Regions from separate parts of the Alkalibacterium indicireducens genome, predicted to be linked through region 2. Evidence: riboswitches for the same ligand, from Rfam matches in the RefSeq annotation. Region 2 holds a riboswitch; each other region holds the start of a gene.
What was found. Region 2 has a riboswitch for thiamine pyrophosphate ahead of thiM (hydroxyethylthiazole kinase). Riboswitches for the same ligand answer to the same signal wherever they lie in the genome.
Positions count from the first base shown of each region.

Region 1: it holds a riboswitch for thiamine pyrophosphate, as region 2 does, so the genes downstream of both, tenA (thiaminase II) here and thiM (hydroxyethylthiazole kinase) in region 2, are expected to answer to the same signal.
Region 3: it holds a riboswitch for thiamine pyrophosphate, as region 2 does, so the genes downstream of both, thiT (energy-coupled thiamine transporter ThiT) here and thiM (hydroxyethylthiazole kinase) in region 2, are expected to answer to the same signal.
Region 4: it holds a riboswitch for thiamine pyrophosphate, as region 2 does, so the genes downstream of both, thiM (hydroxyethylthiazole kinase) here and thiM (hydroxyethylthiazole kinase) in region 2, are expected to answer to the same signal.

Region 1 covers NZ_BAAADA010000139.1:311-3,959, reverse strand. The annotation lists gene ABFX15_RS08300 (flavin reductase family protein) at 11-634, shown strand; gene ABFX15_RS08295 (PTS sugar transporter subunit IIA) at 790-1,296, opposite strand; gene ABFX15_RS08290 (undecaprenyl-diphosphate phosphatase) at 1,490-2,317, shown strand; TPP riboswitch at 2,395-2,496, shown strand; gene tenA (thiaminase II) at 2,802-3,470, shown strand.
Region 2 covers NZ_BAAADA010000003.1:639-4,287, reverse strand. The annotation lists gene ABFX15_RS00400 (arsenate reductase family protein) at 1-284, shown strand, start outside; gene ABFX15_RS00395 (glycine cleavage system H family protein) at 274-630, shown strand; gene ABFX15_RS00390 (2-hydroxymuconate tautomerase) at 687-866, shown strand; TPP riboswitch at 996-1,092, shown strand; gene thiM (hydroxyethylthiazole kinase) at 1,182-1,988, shown strand; gene thiD (bifunctional hydroxymethylpyrimidine kinase/phosphomethylpyrimidine kinase) at 1,985-2,800, shown strand; gene thiE (thiamine phosphate synthase) at 2,797-3,441, shown strand; gene ABFX15_RS00370 (SDR family NAD(P)-dependent oxidoreductase) at 3,555-3,649, shown strand, end outside.
Region 3 covers NZ_BAAADA010000078.1:5,665-9,313, reverse strand. The annotation lists gene ABFX15_RS04975 (biotin--[acetyl-CoA-carboxylase] ligase) at 1-566, opposite strand, end outside; gene ABFX15_RS04970 (ribonuclease J) at 737-2,419, shown strand; TPP riboswitch at 2,446-2,551, shown strand; gene thiT (energy-coupled thiamine transporter ThiT) at 2,642-3,208, shown strand; gene cls (cardiolipin synthase) at 3,299-3,649, shown strand, end outside.
Region 4 covers NZ_BAAADA010000058.1:7,434-11,082, reverse strand. The annotation lists gene ABFX15_RS04000 (insulinase family protein) at 1-2,333, shown strand, start outside; TPP riboswitch at 2,594-2,691, shown strand; gene thiM (hydroxyethylthiazole kinase) at 2,762-3,598, shown strand.

The DNA.
Region 1 (3,649 bases), on a different contig from region 2:
TATCTCCCTCATGCATCATTTTAAAACATCCGACTTATCTGCCAAACAGCAGTATAAATTTCTAACCGGCAGCGTAATTCCCAGACCAATTGCCTGGATTACATCACTTAATGAAGAAGATGACATTGTTAATGCTGCCCCCTTCAGTTTCTTTAGTGTAGCGTCCAATCAGATCCCACTTCTTACTGTCTCTATCCTGCGCTCAAACGGAAAAGCTAAAGACACAGCTTTGAACATCATCGATCAGAAAGAAGCTGTCGTTCATATCGTGAGTAAATCACTAACTACAGATATGAATGAGACATCTGCTCCTCTTGCCTCTGATGAGAGCGAGCTGGACCGGACAGATCTCTCATTAGTCGACAGTTCGTCCGTTAAAGTCCCTGGAATCAGAGAAGCCCTGATCCGCTTTGAAACCACTCTGTATCAGCATATTCCCATCGTAGACGAATCTGGAGAGGTTGTAACCGACCACTTCCTTCTTAAAGTGACCGATGTGCACATCGATCCAGCCGTATATGATTCTGAGAAGGAATATATCCTCCCCGAACACCTTGAACCAGTGGCTCGATTGTCTGGAAATGCCTATTCTGAAATAGGAAAAGTATTTACCATTGTTCGGCCACAGAACTGATTGAGCATTAGTCAGATTTATCTCGCTGATTCTGAATGTAAATTTTCCGATCAGCTGAACTGCCTGGCACAAATGTGATGAACGCTGGTATTTATACACACTAGAGATCAAAAAAAAAGCCTCAAGAATATCCTTTCCGAGGCTTTTTTAGTGTGTTATTTAGAAGAAACAGAACCGATTTCTGCGCCTTTTTGGGTTTCTCCAGTAGTTGACAGGTCATAATCTCCTACTTGATCCATGTTGGTGAAAACGATGATGACTGTGTTTTCTTTACCGGCAGCTTTCAGGCCTTCAAGGTCTACTGTAGAAATTTTAGTTTCCGGTGTAACCGTGTCGCCTTCTTTGACTAAAGTGTCAAATGGTCCGCCTTCAAGTTCTACAGTGTCGATACCGATGTGAATCAGAACTTCTATGCCGTTATCCAGCTCAAGTCCAACTGCGTGCTGAGTCGGAAAGACACTGACAACCTTACCTGAAGCTGGTGAATAGATGTCGCCATCGCTTGGTACAACACCAAACCCGTCTCCCATCATTTTCTGTGAAAAGACCGGATCATCCACTTCATCGATTGGAATAACTTTTCCATTAACAGGGTTGCTTAATACGACTTTCGTTTCTTTAGGTTCATTCCCTTTTCCTTTTAAAAAGTCAAATACTCCCATATTTCTCCCTACTTTCTTAATATTTTGTGCTGACAGTATACATAATTTCCTATACGTATTCTATAAATAATAGTAACACATCCTAGTGTAAACAAAAACTAAAAAGATTTTGTGATGAATTCTTCATATTCTTATGGTTTTTTAACGCCTGTTTTTGTTAAGATGGAAGAGTTGAATTTAACTAAAAGGAGATATGACTGTGTTATTAGAATTAATAAAGTCCATCATACTGGGCGTAGTACAAGGAATTACAGAATGGCTCCCTGTCAGCAGCACCGGACACATGATCCTGGTAGACGAGTTTCTCATACTTAATACTACTGACGAATTCAAGGAAATGTTCCTTGTAGTCATTCAGCTGGCTTCCATTATGGCGGTAGTTCTGCTTTATTTTAAAAAACTTAACCCCTTTGACTCAGGTAAAAATGATCTGCAGAAAAAAGAAACCTGGCATATTTGGTACAAAGTACTTATCGGTATCATTCCTGCAGGAGTATTCGGCATACTGTTTGAAGATGCCATCCATGACCTTTTCTATAACTGGATTACAGTAGCAGTAGCCCTCATCATCTATGGGGTCGCATTTATCGTAATAGAGAAACGTAATGAAGGAAAGATTCCAACTATAGCAACTTGGGAAGATTTAAATTATAAAGTCGCCCTCATGATTGGTTTCTTTCAGGTGCTTGCTCTGATTCCAGGTACATCCCGTTCAGGTGCAACTATTGTCGGGGCCATCCTTATTGGAACAGCCCGTCCGATTGCTGCTGAATATTCTTTCTTCCTGTCCATACCCGTGATGATGGGTGCAAGTCTGATCAAACTGCTGGGTTTCGGCTTTACTTTCACATTAGAAGAATTGCTCATTCTGATCGTCGGCTGTATTGTATCTTTCCTGGTATCAATCTTTGCAATCAAATTCCTAATGAACTATATCCGTCGAAATGACTTCAGCTCATTCGGCTGGTACAGGATAGCTGTAGGTTTCGTCGTCATCGGATACTTCTGGCTGATTGGGTAAATCATTTAGTTCTGTTCCTTTTTTCTTGCGATACGAGGACACATATGCCATAATGACTTTGAAAGATAATTGAATATCTCTTTCACTAGGGGAGCCGCTGACGGCTGAGAAAAGCAATGCTTTGACCCTTGGAACCTGATCTGGTTAACTCCAGCGTAGGGAAGTGGAGCTTAGATCATTATGTATGGAGTGTTTTAAACGACTCTCCAACGTTCATCATGACTTTTAAGTTATGCCGCCCTGCAGATTAGCAGAGCGGCTTTTTTTGCAGTCAGATAACTTAAATATATTGATGAAGTTAAATGCGTAGATCCATTCCCATTCTTCTCGCGCCCTTCACTTCCTGTATCAGTCCGCTTTTCTCAGTCGGTGTTCTTCTTGTTCGTCTTGTTCTTTTGGTTCGTCTGCCCGTCAGCTATAGTTCTTTTAAGCAGAGACCATAAAGTCCGCAAATTGTAATTACCATACTACTGGAGGCTAAACCATGTCATTTACCGAAGAATTAAGGCAAGAAGCTGATTCAATATTCCAGTCTATTTTCAGACATCCATTCGTACAAGGAATAGGATCTGGAAAGCTTGAAGCTGAACAGCTTATACACTATGTCAAACAGGATTTTGAATACTTAAATACCTTTAATCAAGTATACGGTATAGCTATTTCAAAAAGTGTACTTAGAGAAGATATGGCAGTTTTTAACAATCAGATCACTTTTATTCTGGATGCTGAAGTACATCCTCACACTAATTTCTGTCAGGTAGCTGGTGTCAGATACGAAGATTTGCAATACGAACCTCTAGCACCGTCTGCCCATCATTACACCCGTCACATGCTTGATGTCGCCCAGCGAGGAAGTTTTGGAGAGATCCTCGCTGTTCTGCTCCCTTGTCCGTGGACGTATCTGGAAATCGCTCATTACCTTAAAGAGAATTTTTCTATAGATGAGGCTCATCCTTTTGCTGAATGGATTTCCTTCTATGCAAAAAATGAAGTGGATACGATTATCAATACATTCAGAACACGTCTTGATGCTTATGCCGAAACAGCTTCTGACACTGAGAAAGCCATCATGAAGGAAGCTTTTGTCAAAAGCTGTCAGCTGGAATGGATGTTCTGGAATATGGCATATGAGATTGAAAAGTGGCCGGTCTGAGTAAGCGTTCTGAGTGAGGAAACAGGTGGAATTGACTTGGTCAGCTAGTTTACGACCCTACTCGAGGTCGAGATTGTAATTGAGTGTGTTCTAAGACTCATCATACAGCCTACTCATCCAATCCAAAAGCTAAAATGTCCATACCCATACACTAAATTTCTAATTTGAGTATAGAAAAA
Region 2 (3,649 bases):
TGCTGGAGGAGACCCCGTCAAAAGAAAGCTGGGTAAGGATCCTGTCAGACACTGATCGCTCGATCAAATCTTTTTTTAATACGAGCGGAAATGTTTACAGAGAACAGAACCTTAAAGAAAAACTTCCGGAAATGTCTGTAGAAGAAGCAGCGGAGTGGCTGTCCTCAAACGGGATGGTAGTCAAAAGACCGTTTGCCATTGAAGGAGACACATATACATCAGGCTTTAAAATCGATGAGTACGAACGTGTCTGGAGTAAAGGAGAGCAGAAAGATGTCAATTAAATATCACGCTAATGGATTGTGGATCGAGAAATTATCGCCATCAGATTATCGCATCGGTCTATCCGAAAAGGGCCAGGACGATTTAGGAGAAGTCATGTTCGTGGAAATCAGTACAGAACCTGGGAATCTGAAAGCAGGAGAGGCCATTATCAATGCTGAAGGGGCTAAAGCAGTGACTGAGCTGACAATACCTTTTGACGTGACAGTTAAGGAAGTCCACGTTGAAGTTGAAGATGAGCCTGACTTACTGAACTCATCTGACAAAGAGGATAACTGGCTGCTTCTGGTAACAGACATTGATGATTCAGTGTTCAATTCGCTTAATACAGATCCTTTTGCTGAATAAGCTGAAATCTTGCTGGATCGTGATGCGCATTAAACAAGCGAAAGGAGGCAGATGAGATGCCGATCGTACATGTAGAAATGATTGAAGGCCGTTCTAAAGAACAGAAAGAAGGGCTGATCAGAGACGTTGTAAAAGCAGTTGAGACCCATACGGGTGCACCTAAAGAAGCAGTGACTGTGATCATCAACGAAATAAATAAGGAAAACATTGCTACTAAAGGCGAATACCACGGATAATAAGTTAGAGGGCGCAGACAGGATCTGTGCTCTCTTTTCTATAAGTGTATTTTAAAATTCAGAAGCTAGCTTAGATAGGGTTTCCTAGTCTGTTTACCGAAACTATGATAAACTGGTAGTAATGAAGTCTGATATCATCAGGGGAGCTTAAAGGCTGAGAAAGGTAAGACCTGACCCATGACCTGATCTAGGTAATGCTAGCGAAGGGAGATGTATGTTTCAAGCAGGAGACAGACGAATGCTTGACTATACTAAAATCTTCCACGTGCCTGGTGGAAGATTTTTTGTCTACATAACACAAACAGGGGGGTCAAGATGAATTCTGACCATGCTATTTTACACATTAAAGACCAGAATCCGCTGGTACACACGATCACTAATCAGGTTGTCGCTAATGATGTTGCCAATGTGCTGCTGGCCATTGGTGCGTCACCCATTATGGCAATTGCAAAAGAAGAGGTCGAAGAAGTAACGGGTATGGCCGAGGCCCTCGTCATTAATATGGGTACACTGACTTCTGATTCACTGGAAAGCATGATTCTGGCCGGACGACAGGCAAACGCTCAAGGCAAACCGGTCATTCTGGATCCTGTTGGTGTCGGAGCAACGACTTTTAGAAAACAATCAGCTCAAAAACTTTTTGAAAATGTTGACATGACGGTGATTCGAGGCAATGCATCAGAAATTGCGTCTCTAGTCGGTGTCAGCTGGCAGTCAAAAGGAGTGGATTCCAAAGATGAAGCCACCTCGCCAGTGGATGTTGCAGTCAGCTTGGCTAAGAAAAGACACTGTATTGTAGCTGTATCCGGAAAGACGGATATTGTCACAGATGGCACAAGAGTATTTGCTGTTTCGAATGGCGATCAGCTGATGGCAAAGATCACTGGAAGTGGCTGTATGATGAGCGGAATCATCGGAGCTTTCCTTGGAGTAGTAGATGAATCTGACATGCTCAGTCGAGTTGTACTTGCTCATGCCGCTTTCGGGATAGCTGGAGAGAGGGCGGCGGACTCGAACATAAATCGGCCGGGAAGTTTCAGGGCGGCACTGATCGATGTGCTCCATAGTCTAACAGATGACGACCTGACTAAACACACACGAATAGAAAGGATAATCCAATGAGTAAAAGTAAAATACCACAAGTGCTGACTATTGCAGGAAGTGACAGTGGCGGAGGCGCAGGCATACAAGCGGACTTGAAAACTTTTCAGGAACGTGACGTTTTTGGCATGTCAGTGATAACGGCTATAACAGCTCAAAATACGACTGGGGTACAGGGCGTTCACCCTGTACCGATCGAAATGGTCAAGCAGCAGTGGACGTCGGTCCTGTCTGATTTTAATGTCGCTGCAATCAAGACAGGAATGCTGGTCAATGGGGAGTATATGAAAGCAGTAGCTGAAGTACACAAAGAAGTGGCGTCTATTCCTCTAGTTATTGATCCTGTGATGATTGCTAAAGGCGGGCATCCATTAATGGAAAAGAGTGCTATCTCTGTCATGCGGGAAATCCTGGCTCCTCTCGCTATGGTGATCACACCTAATATTCCTGAAGCAGAAGCACTGGCTGACATGTCCATTTCTTCAAAAGAAGATATGGTCAAGGCAGCCGAACGATTGCAGGAAAAAGGGTGTAGAAATATTGTCATAAAAGGAGGACATGCAGTGGACGAGTCCCATGCAGATGATCTGCTGATGCTTGAAAACGGTGAACAGATATGGCTGCGTTCAGAACGTATCGATACGAAAGAAACCCACGGAACTGGCTGTACCTTTGCTGCCTGCATTGCTGCAGAGTTAGGAAAAGGGCATTCAGTGGAAGAGTCCGTACGAACAGCTAAGAAATTTATCCAGGCTGCAATCAGGAGTCACTTGGGTATCGGACATGGACATGGACCGACGAATCACTGGGCATACAGAAAGGAACACGAATGACACGAGATATTAAAGCTATGCTGGAAATTTACTTTATTGCCGGCACGCAGGACTGCAAAGAAAAGTCGCTCATCCATACCCTTGAGGAAGCTCTTCAGGCAGGTATAACTTGTTTTCAGTTCAGAGAAAAAGGAAAAGACAGCCTGGAAACTGCCCCTGCTGCTCGGGTGAAAATGGCACAGGTCTGTCAGCTTCTGTGTAGACAGTATAATGTACCATTCATAGTTAATGATGATGTCGACCTTGCCCTCAAGCTGGAGGCTGACGGGATCCATGTCGGTCAGGGGGATTATCCGATTCAAGATCTGATTTCAAAATGGGGAGACCGATTTATCATAGGCTTGTCTACCAATAATGTCTCACAATTCAAAGAAGCAGAGACAATCAGTGGACTGGATTACGCAGGGATCGGTCCGGCTTTCACGCCATTATCCAAGCAGGACCATGAAGACGTAATCGGTCTGAAAGGTATCAAGGACGCGATGACTGGACGAGATCACCTTCCTGCTGTGGCAATTGGCGGCATCAACCCTTCAAATGTTAGAGACGTCTGGGCAACAGGAGTCGATGGGGTAGCGGTCGTGTCGTCTATCACACGAGCCGTTTCAGTAATAGATGCAGTGCAGCGATTAAAAAAATAAGTGATTAAATAAAAAAAGAATTGTGAATCTGTAGTGAAATATTGAACAGATTCTACAATTCTTTTTGTGTATCCTGCATAATGAAAGCGAATACAATAATGAGGAGGGTACTTATGAAGGTAAACGGAAAAACAATCGTCGTGACAGGCGGAGGGGCCGGGATGGGCAGGGAACTTGTGCTTGAGCTTGCCAAGCGAGGAGCAAGAGT
Region 3 (3,649 bases), on a different contig from region 2:
GATTCGACCAGAATGCCAGCCACTTTACGGCCGTCGATGAGAACGTCATTTGGCCACTTGATAGAAGCAGACCAGTCCGGTTCAAGTGCTTTGACCAGAGCAGCAGCAGTCAGCTGAGTCAGAAGGACAGCCTGCTGATTGTCGAATTTTGGTTTGAGTACGATAGTCAAGGCAACGGATTTTCCTAGATCAGTATGCCAGGAACGGCCCAGCCTGCCTTTTCCTTTGTACTGATAATCAGTCAGGATGACCGACCCATGAGCCAGTTCTTGAAGGTTTTTTAAAGCATAGGTATTTGTCGAATCGATTCTGTCGAAGAACTGGAACGATCGCCCGATAGAATAAGATTGCAGGTTTTCCGCTACAGACTCTTTACTGACTAGAGGGAGTGTCAGTCTGCAAGTGTCCTGTTCAGTCTGAATCGAGTAGCCCTGCATTTCAGCATCATTTATAAGCTGATTTATCTCTTCTGTCTCTATGTGAAGGGTCTTACTGACGAGATCAAAAGAAACGAAAGACGGATAGTCTGCTTTAAGTAAAGCAATAAAAGAAGAAATTAGTGACATGAGAGACTCCTTTTTAAAATTAGTTAATTAAGGTCAGTATACCTGATAAGTAGGCATTTGCCTATATCTATGCTATACTGAAACTGTTAAGCACATAACGGGCGAACGTACATAGGTGAAATAAACTATAAAATCAAATGCTGTAACAAGCGTATTAGAGGTGGAAGATTGTGAGTAATATAAAGATTATTCCTCTTGGAGGAGTAAGAGAAAATGGTAAAAATCTGTATGTACTGGAATCTGGAGACGATATTTTCGTCTTGGACTGTGGACTGATGTATCCTGAAGATGAACTGTTCGGAATCGATGCGGTCATTCCTGATTTCAGTTATCTTGAAGAAAACAAAGACAAAATTACCGGAGTCTTTCTGACTCATGGCCATGAAGATGCAATTGGCGCACTGCCTTATTTCCTTGATACATTTAATGTTCCTGTATTCGGTTCAGAGCTGACTATAGCTTTAGCTAAGCTGTTTGTGGGTCAGTCTAATCTGTCGACATCCTTCGATGACTATCATGTGATCGATGAACACACTGAAATCGACTTTAATGGAACAACAGTCAAATTCTTCCGTACGACCCATACGATTCCAGATTCAATGGGAATCGCCGTTCATACAGAAGAAGGAAACATTGTCTACACCGGGAACTTCAAGTTCGATCAGAGTTCTCAGGACATGTACAGAACAGATCTTTCTCAGATCGCAGACTTAGGTAAAGAAGGCGTTCTGGCCCTGCTGAGTGATTCTGGGGACGCAGAAAGTCAGACTGAAAATGTGTCTGAGAAAAAAGTCCAGGAAGAAGTGCTTGATATCTTTCAGGATACCAGCAGCAGGATTATCGTGGCTGCAGTAGCAAGCAATATTTTAAGAATTCAGCAGGTTTTAAATGCGGCGCACAGTTCAGGTAGAAAAGTGTTCATCACTGGAAAGAACCTGGAAGCTATTCTAGAAACAGCCATGGATCTTGACAAGCTGACACTGCCTGATGAACATCTGATTGAACCTATCAGTAAAATCGATAAATATGATGACGACGAAATTCTGGTTCTCGAAACGGGATCAGCGGGTGAGCCAATCAAAACACTCAACCGTATGGCTACATCTAATCATGATCAGGTGAACATCAAAGAAGGGGATCTTGTGTTTATTGCTACCAGCCCATCTACAGCAATGGAAGTCATGGTAGCTGAGACAGAAAACCTGATTTATAGAGCCGGTGGGACAGTAGTCAAGTTATCCAGCAGACTGAAAGCGTCCGGGCATGCGACGCCTAATGATCTGCAGCTGATGATCAACCTGCTGAGACCGACTTACTTCATACCGATTCAGGGTGAATACAGAATGCTTGCTGCCCATGCAGACCTGGCAAATGAGACAGGAATCCCTTATCAGAATATCTTTATTTTGAGTAATGGTGACGTCGTTAGCTATGCTAAAAATAAAATGACACAAAGCGGACAGGTATCTGCAGATAATACACTGATCGACGGGATAGGTATCGGTGATATCGGGAACATTGTCTTGCGTGACAGACGTCTGTTGTCAGAAGATGGTATTTTCGTTGCAGTAGTTACAATCGACCGTAAAAAGCAGCGTATCGTGTCTGATCCTCATATCGTTACGCGCGGATTTGTATTTGTAAAAGAGAGTCAGGATCTGATTAATGAATCGACGGAAATAGTGAAGAGTATAGTCAAAAAAAATCTCAAGCATAACGATTTTGACTGGGGTTCAATCAAACAGGATATTCGTGAAGGCCTGAATAACCACCTGTTCAAGAAAACGAAGAGAAGACCGATCATTCTTCCAGTAATTATGGAAGTCAATCAGAACAGACGCTTTACGAGATAATTATTTTGTATATAATTAAATATCAGATACTGTACTAGGGGAGTCAATATATTGGCTGAGAGTGAACTGTGAGTTCAGACCCTTAGAACCTGTACGTTCATACGTGCGCAGGAAGAGTACTTAACTGAGATCGACAGATCAGAGTAGGCACAAGCGCGCTCTCATAAATGTCATAATCTCCTTCCCTAGTTCAGTAAACTAACTAGAGGAGGAGATTTTTTTATGCAGAACAGACAGTTGAGGATCTATCTTGAAGGGACTTTATTTGCCGCACTTGGGATGGTGCTCTCCTGGATTCCCTCAGGAATAGGGTCGTCATTCAGTGTTTCCTTAGGCATGATTCCGTTGACTTTCTACGCTATCAGAAGAGGTTTGGGGCCAGGGATATTTGCCGGTTTTTTATGGGGGATCCTTCATTTTGTTACAGGATCGGTATACATGCTGAATGTGTATCAAGTCATTATTGAATACACAATCACCTATGCGAGCATTGGGCTGGCCGGATTCTACTCCAAAGACATTCTTGAGGGGATCAGAAACCAGAAAGGAAAACGGGTAAACATGACTATCGTCGCTGCTGTTCTAGTTGGAGCTGCCGCTCGGTATTTCTGGCACTTTATAGCCGGCTGGATATTCTGGGGAGACTATGCTTTATGGGGACTCAGTGCCTTTACATTTTCTCTAGTCATGAACGGTCTGAGTATGATCTCGACCGCCTTAGTGACCATGATCGTATTGCTGATGCTGTATGACCGGTCTCCACTGATTTTTGTTCCTAAAGGGAAATAACTGTTGCCGGCTTAAGATAGTGGACAGGAGGTTACAGGCTAATGTACACTAAGATAAATAACATTACCTTAGTGTATGAAGGAGACCTGTATGACGATTTTAAGCACGATTTTCTGGGGGTTTATTTTTCTGAACTCGGCTTTAGCCATATTTACTGTGTTTAAAGAAAAGGAACGGGACATCGCAGCGATCTGGGCCTGGCTGCTGGTCATTACGATGCTGCCAGGTTTCGGATTTGTGATCTATCTGTTTTTAGGAAGAAAAATATCAAAGGAATCTATTTTTGATCTTCGAAGTCAGGACCGCATCGGGATGCCTCAGCTGGTCGAGTCACAGAAGAGTCTGATCGAATCAGAGAACCTTGATGTTCCTGAATCAAATTATCAGGATAAGACATTTGAAATGGTCCGTTTATTTCTGGAAAGTAATCAGGCTGTTTTA
Region 4 (3,649 bases), on a different contig from region 2:
ATTCAGGCGGCTTGCCAAAAGCGATCCCCAGCTTGACTCAGGAAGAGTTCATCGATTTCCATACCAAGTACTATCATCCGACAAATTCACTGACGATCGTCTACGGTGACGCTGATCTGTCCACTGTGTTCGATGCGCTGGATGAGTACTTTACTGGAAAAGGTAAAGGAGACGCAGTCGATCTTACACTGACTATTGCTGAACCGGAAGCGAAAGTATTTGAAGAAACCTACTCGATCACTGAAGGTGATGATCCAGAAGGAAAAGACTATCTGGCCTTAGGCTGGCATGTACTGGAACCTGAAGATACATTGGACCTTTACGGCATGAAAGTCCTGGAGGAAATCCTCTTCGGACACAGTCAGGCACCTCTTCAAAAAGCTCTTTTGGATGCTGAGATAGGTGGAGATATCGAAAGTGATGTAGCAGATATCGGGTATCCGACAGCCTTCATTATTTCTGCCAAATATGCAGACAGCAAGAATCTTGACCGATTCAAGGAAGTGACCGAGAGCACACTTAAAGATATCGTCGACAAGGGACTCGACCAGGCTATAGTAAAGGCTGCTTTAAACAAGATTACCTTCCAGACAAAAGAAGCCGTAATTTCTGAGGACAACCCGCGTGGCGTCATTTATGCGATCAATGCCTTGAGCACCTGGCTGTATGACCATTCGCCTTTTGATCGCCTGCAGTTCTCCAAATACCTTGAAGAACTGGCTGAGCTTGCAGAAGACGGATACTTTGAAAAGCTGATCGAACGCAAACTTCTGAATAATACACACCGGGTCGAACTGATTCTGAAAGCTGAACCTGGAAAGAGCGACAAACAGGAAGCACAGACGCTGGAAAGTCTTCAGAAATTCAAAGCCGGACTGTCTGAGGAAGAGCTGCAGGCAATCGTTGACAAGACGCAGCAGCTGATCGAACGTCAGGAAACACCGGACAGACCGGAAGACCTGGAGAAGATTCCAACGCTGACAAGAGACGATCTGACAACGGACGAACCGGACTATCCTCTGGCCATCGATTCATTGTTTGACGGAACGGAATTCTATTATTCCGAGCAGTTCACGTCAGGCATCGATTATGTCAGTCTCTACTTTGACATCAGTGACTTTTCTGCAGATGACTATGCTGCTTTGAGTCTTCTGAGTGATTTACTTGGTGAACTGGACACCGATAAGTACGATGCAGCTGCCCTTCAGACGGAAATGGATACCCACACCGGTGGCATCAACGGAACCGTCACGATATATGAAGATCAGGAAGGCAAGCTCACCCCTTACTTCGTCTTGAGCGGTAAGGCACTGAGTGAACAGCTGACAGAACTCGTTGATCTGATGAAAGAGATCATGACGACTACTCGCTTCGATAATCAGAGCGAGATTCTGAAACAGATCCAGAGTTATATTTCTGATTTTGAGAACCGTGTAAACTTCAGAGCCCATGTCATTGCGGCAAACCGTGCCTTGAGCCAAGTGAAGCCTCTATCTAAGTTGGGTGAACACTTGAACGGCATCGATCAGTTCAATTACTTGAAAGCGACACGTGATGAGCTTAAATCAGAAAATGAGTCTAGCCTGAGCACTGACCTATTAGCCTTACTGGACAAGCTACTAAACAAACGTCGTCTGAATGCCCTATATATTGGAGACAAAGAACAGAGTGTTAAAGTCAAAGAGGCACTGAAAGACGCCTTTGCAGACTTGGAGGACAGTCCTCTAGGGGCAGCGGTCAGCCATGAAGCAGGTAAGAAGCAGAATGAAGCGTTTGTGACCGCACAGGACGTCAACTATGTCGCAGTTGCTGCGGACGCAACGGACCACCTGGAATTTAACGGAGCAACTCAGCTTCTGTCTACTATCTTCAGATATGACTACTTGTGGAACACGATCCGAGTAAAAGGCGGCGCGTACGGCTCGCTTTATATGCATCGCCGAAACGGCAATGTTGCGCTAGCTTCCTACCGGGATCCGAACATCACTAAGACATTGGAAACCTACGCCGGTCTGCCTGATTTCGTCAAGTCGATCGATCTGTCGGAATCTGAACTGCTGAAGTACATCATCGGGACGCTCAGTCCACTGGAACAGCCTAAATCAGCCCGTAATAAAGGGATGACGGCCTTCTCCAGATACAAACAAGGATTGACCAGTGAAGACATCCGACGTCTGAAAGCAGAGATTCTATCTGCAGACGCTCAGTCATTAAATGATCTGGCTGACGCGTATCAGGCGGTGCTTGAGAACCGCTCTGTGGCAGTCATCGGGAACAAGACTCAAATCGATAAGGAAAAAGACCTGTTCGACGCAGTCTATGAACTGTACTAAATCACTTTTAGGGAATGGGGCTGGGAAATAACTAGCTGAATTAGAAGACACCGTCAAATCTAGGAAAAATGATCCTTGATTTGACGGTGTTTTTAATTACTCAGATTTATAAATTATTACTAAAAGGTGACTTTTTTCCCATCCCCTTTTTCATTATTATTATATAATTGGCTTCTACTTTATACTGTCCAGTTCTTTATGTTACACTTCATTTAGATTAAGGAAATGATTAAAGACATGATCAAAAAAAGCATAGCTTAGTTAAATTGAAGGGGGACTCAGACGAGTTGAGAAGGTTATGCCTGACCCTTTGAACCTGTTAGTTCAGACTATCGTAGGGATTAATTGACCATATTTCACTCCCTTATGATGCCTGTCATGACGACTGAGCATCTTTTTTGTTCTGTGTCGATCGAAAGGATGAAAAGATGACCCGACTTGAAGAAATCAGAAAACAGATTAGACAGACAGTCACTGACGTCAAAGAGACGAACCCGATGGCCGGTTCGATTACCAATTCTGTCACGATCAACCTTGTGGCCAATACACAGATCGCAGTAGGCGGATCGGCAGCCATGGTCTACCTCCCGGATGAAGGTCAGTTTCTGGCCAAAGCAGGAGGAGCCACCTACATCAATATGGGAACGATGCTTCCAAATTATGAAGAGACGCTTCCGCTAGCTGTAAAGACTTTGAAAAAAGAGGATAAACCGTGGGTACTGGATCCGGTCGCTATCGGGATAGGCCAACTGCGCACAGCCATGCTGAAACTTTTCAAGGATTACAAACCGGACATCATCAAAGGAAATGCATCAGAAATAATCGCACTTGCAGGATTATGGCATCTTGAAGGAGGGAAAGGTGAATCTAAAGTCAGAGGCGTGGACTCGACCAATCACGTTGATGAAGCAAAAGCCGCAGCTGTATCGATCGCCCGCTGGACAGACGGAGCAGTCATCATTTCAGGAGAAATCGATCTGGTCACTGACGGGGAATATGTGGCTACATGCCGGGGCGGGTCCCATTTCCTCGGAAAAATCACTGGTGGCGGATGTGCACTAGGCGGAGCTGCTTCGATCTATCTGACGTCCAGTACACCGTTCATTGCTGCCTTGACCGCCGTATCAGTCTTCAACCTGGCAGGGGAGCGGGCTGAAGAACAAACCGATGCACCCGCAAGTTTTCAAGTGGCCTTTTTAGATGAACTCTACAAGGCAACACCCGAAGACATTGCAGACTATCATTTTGAAATGGAGGGATTTTAACGTAATTCCGAAAGAAGTCTCCCACTTCTAAACGTATGGGTACGAAGCACC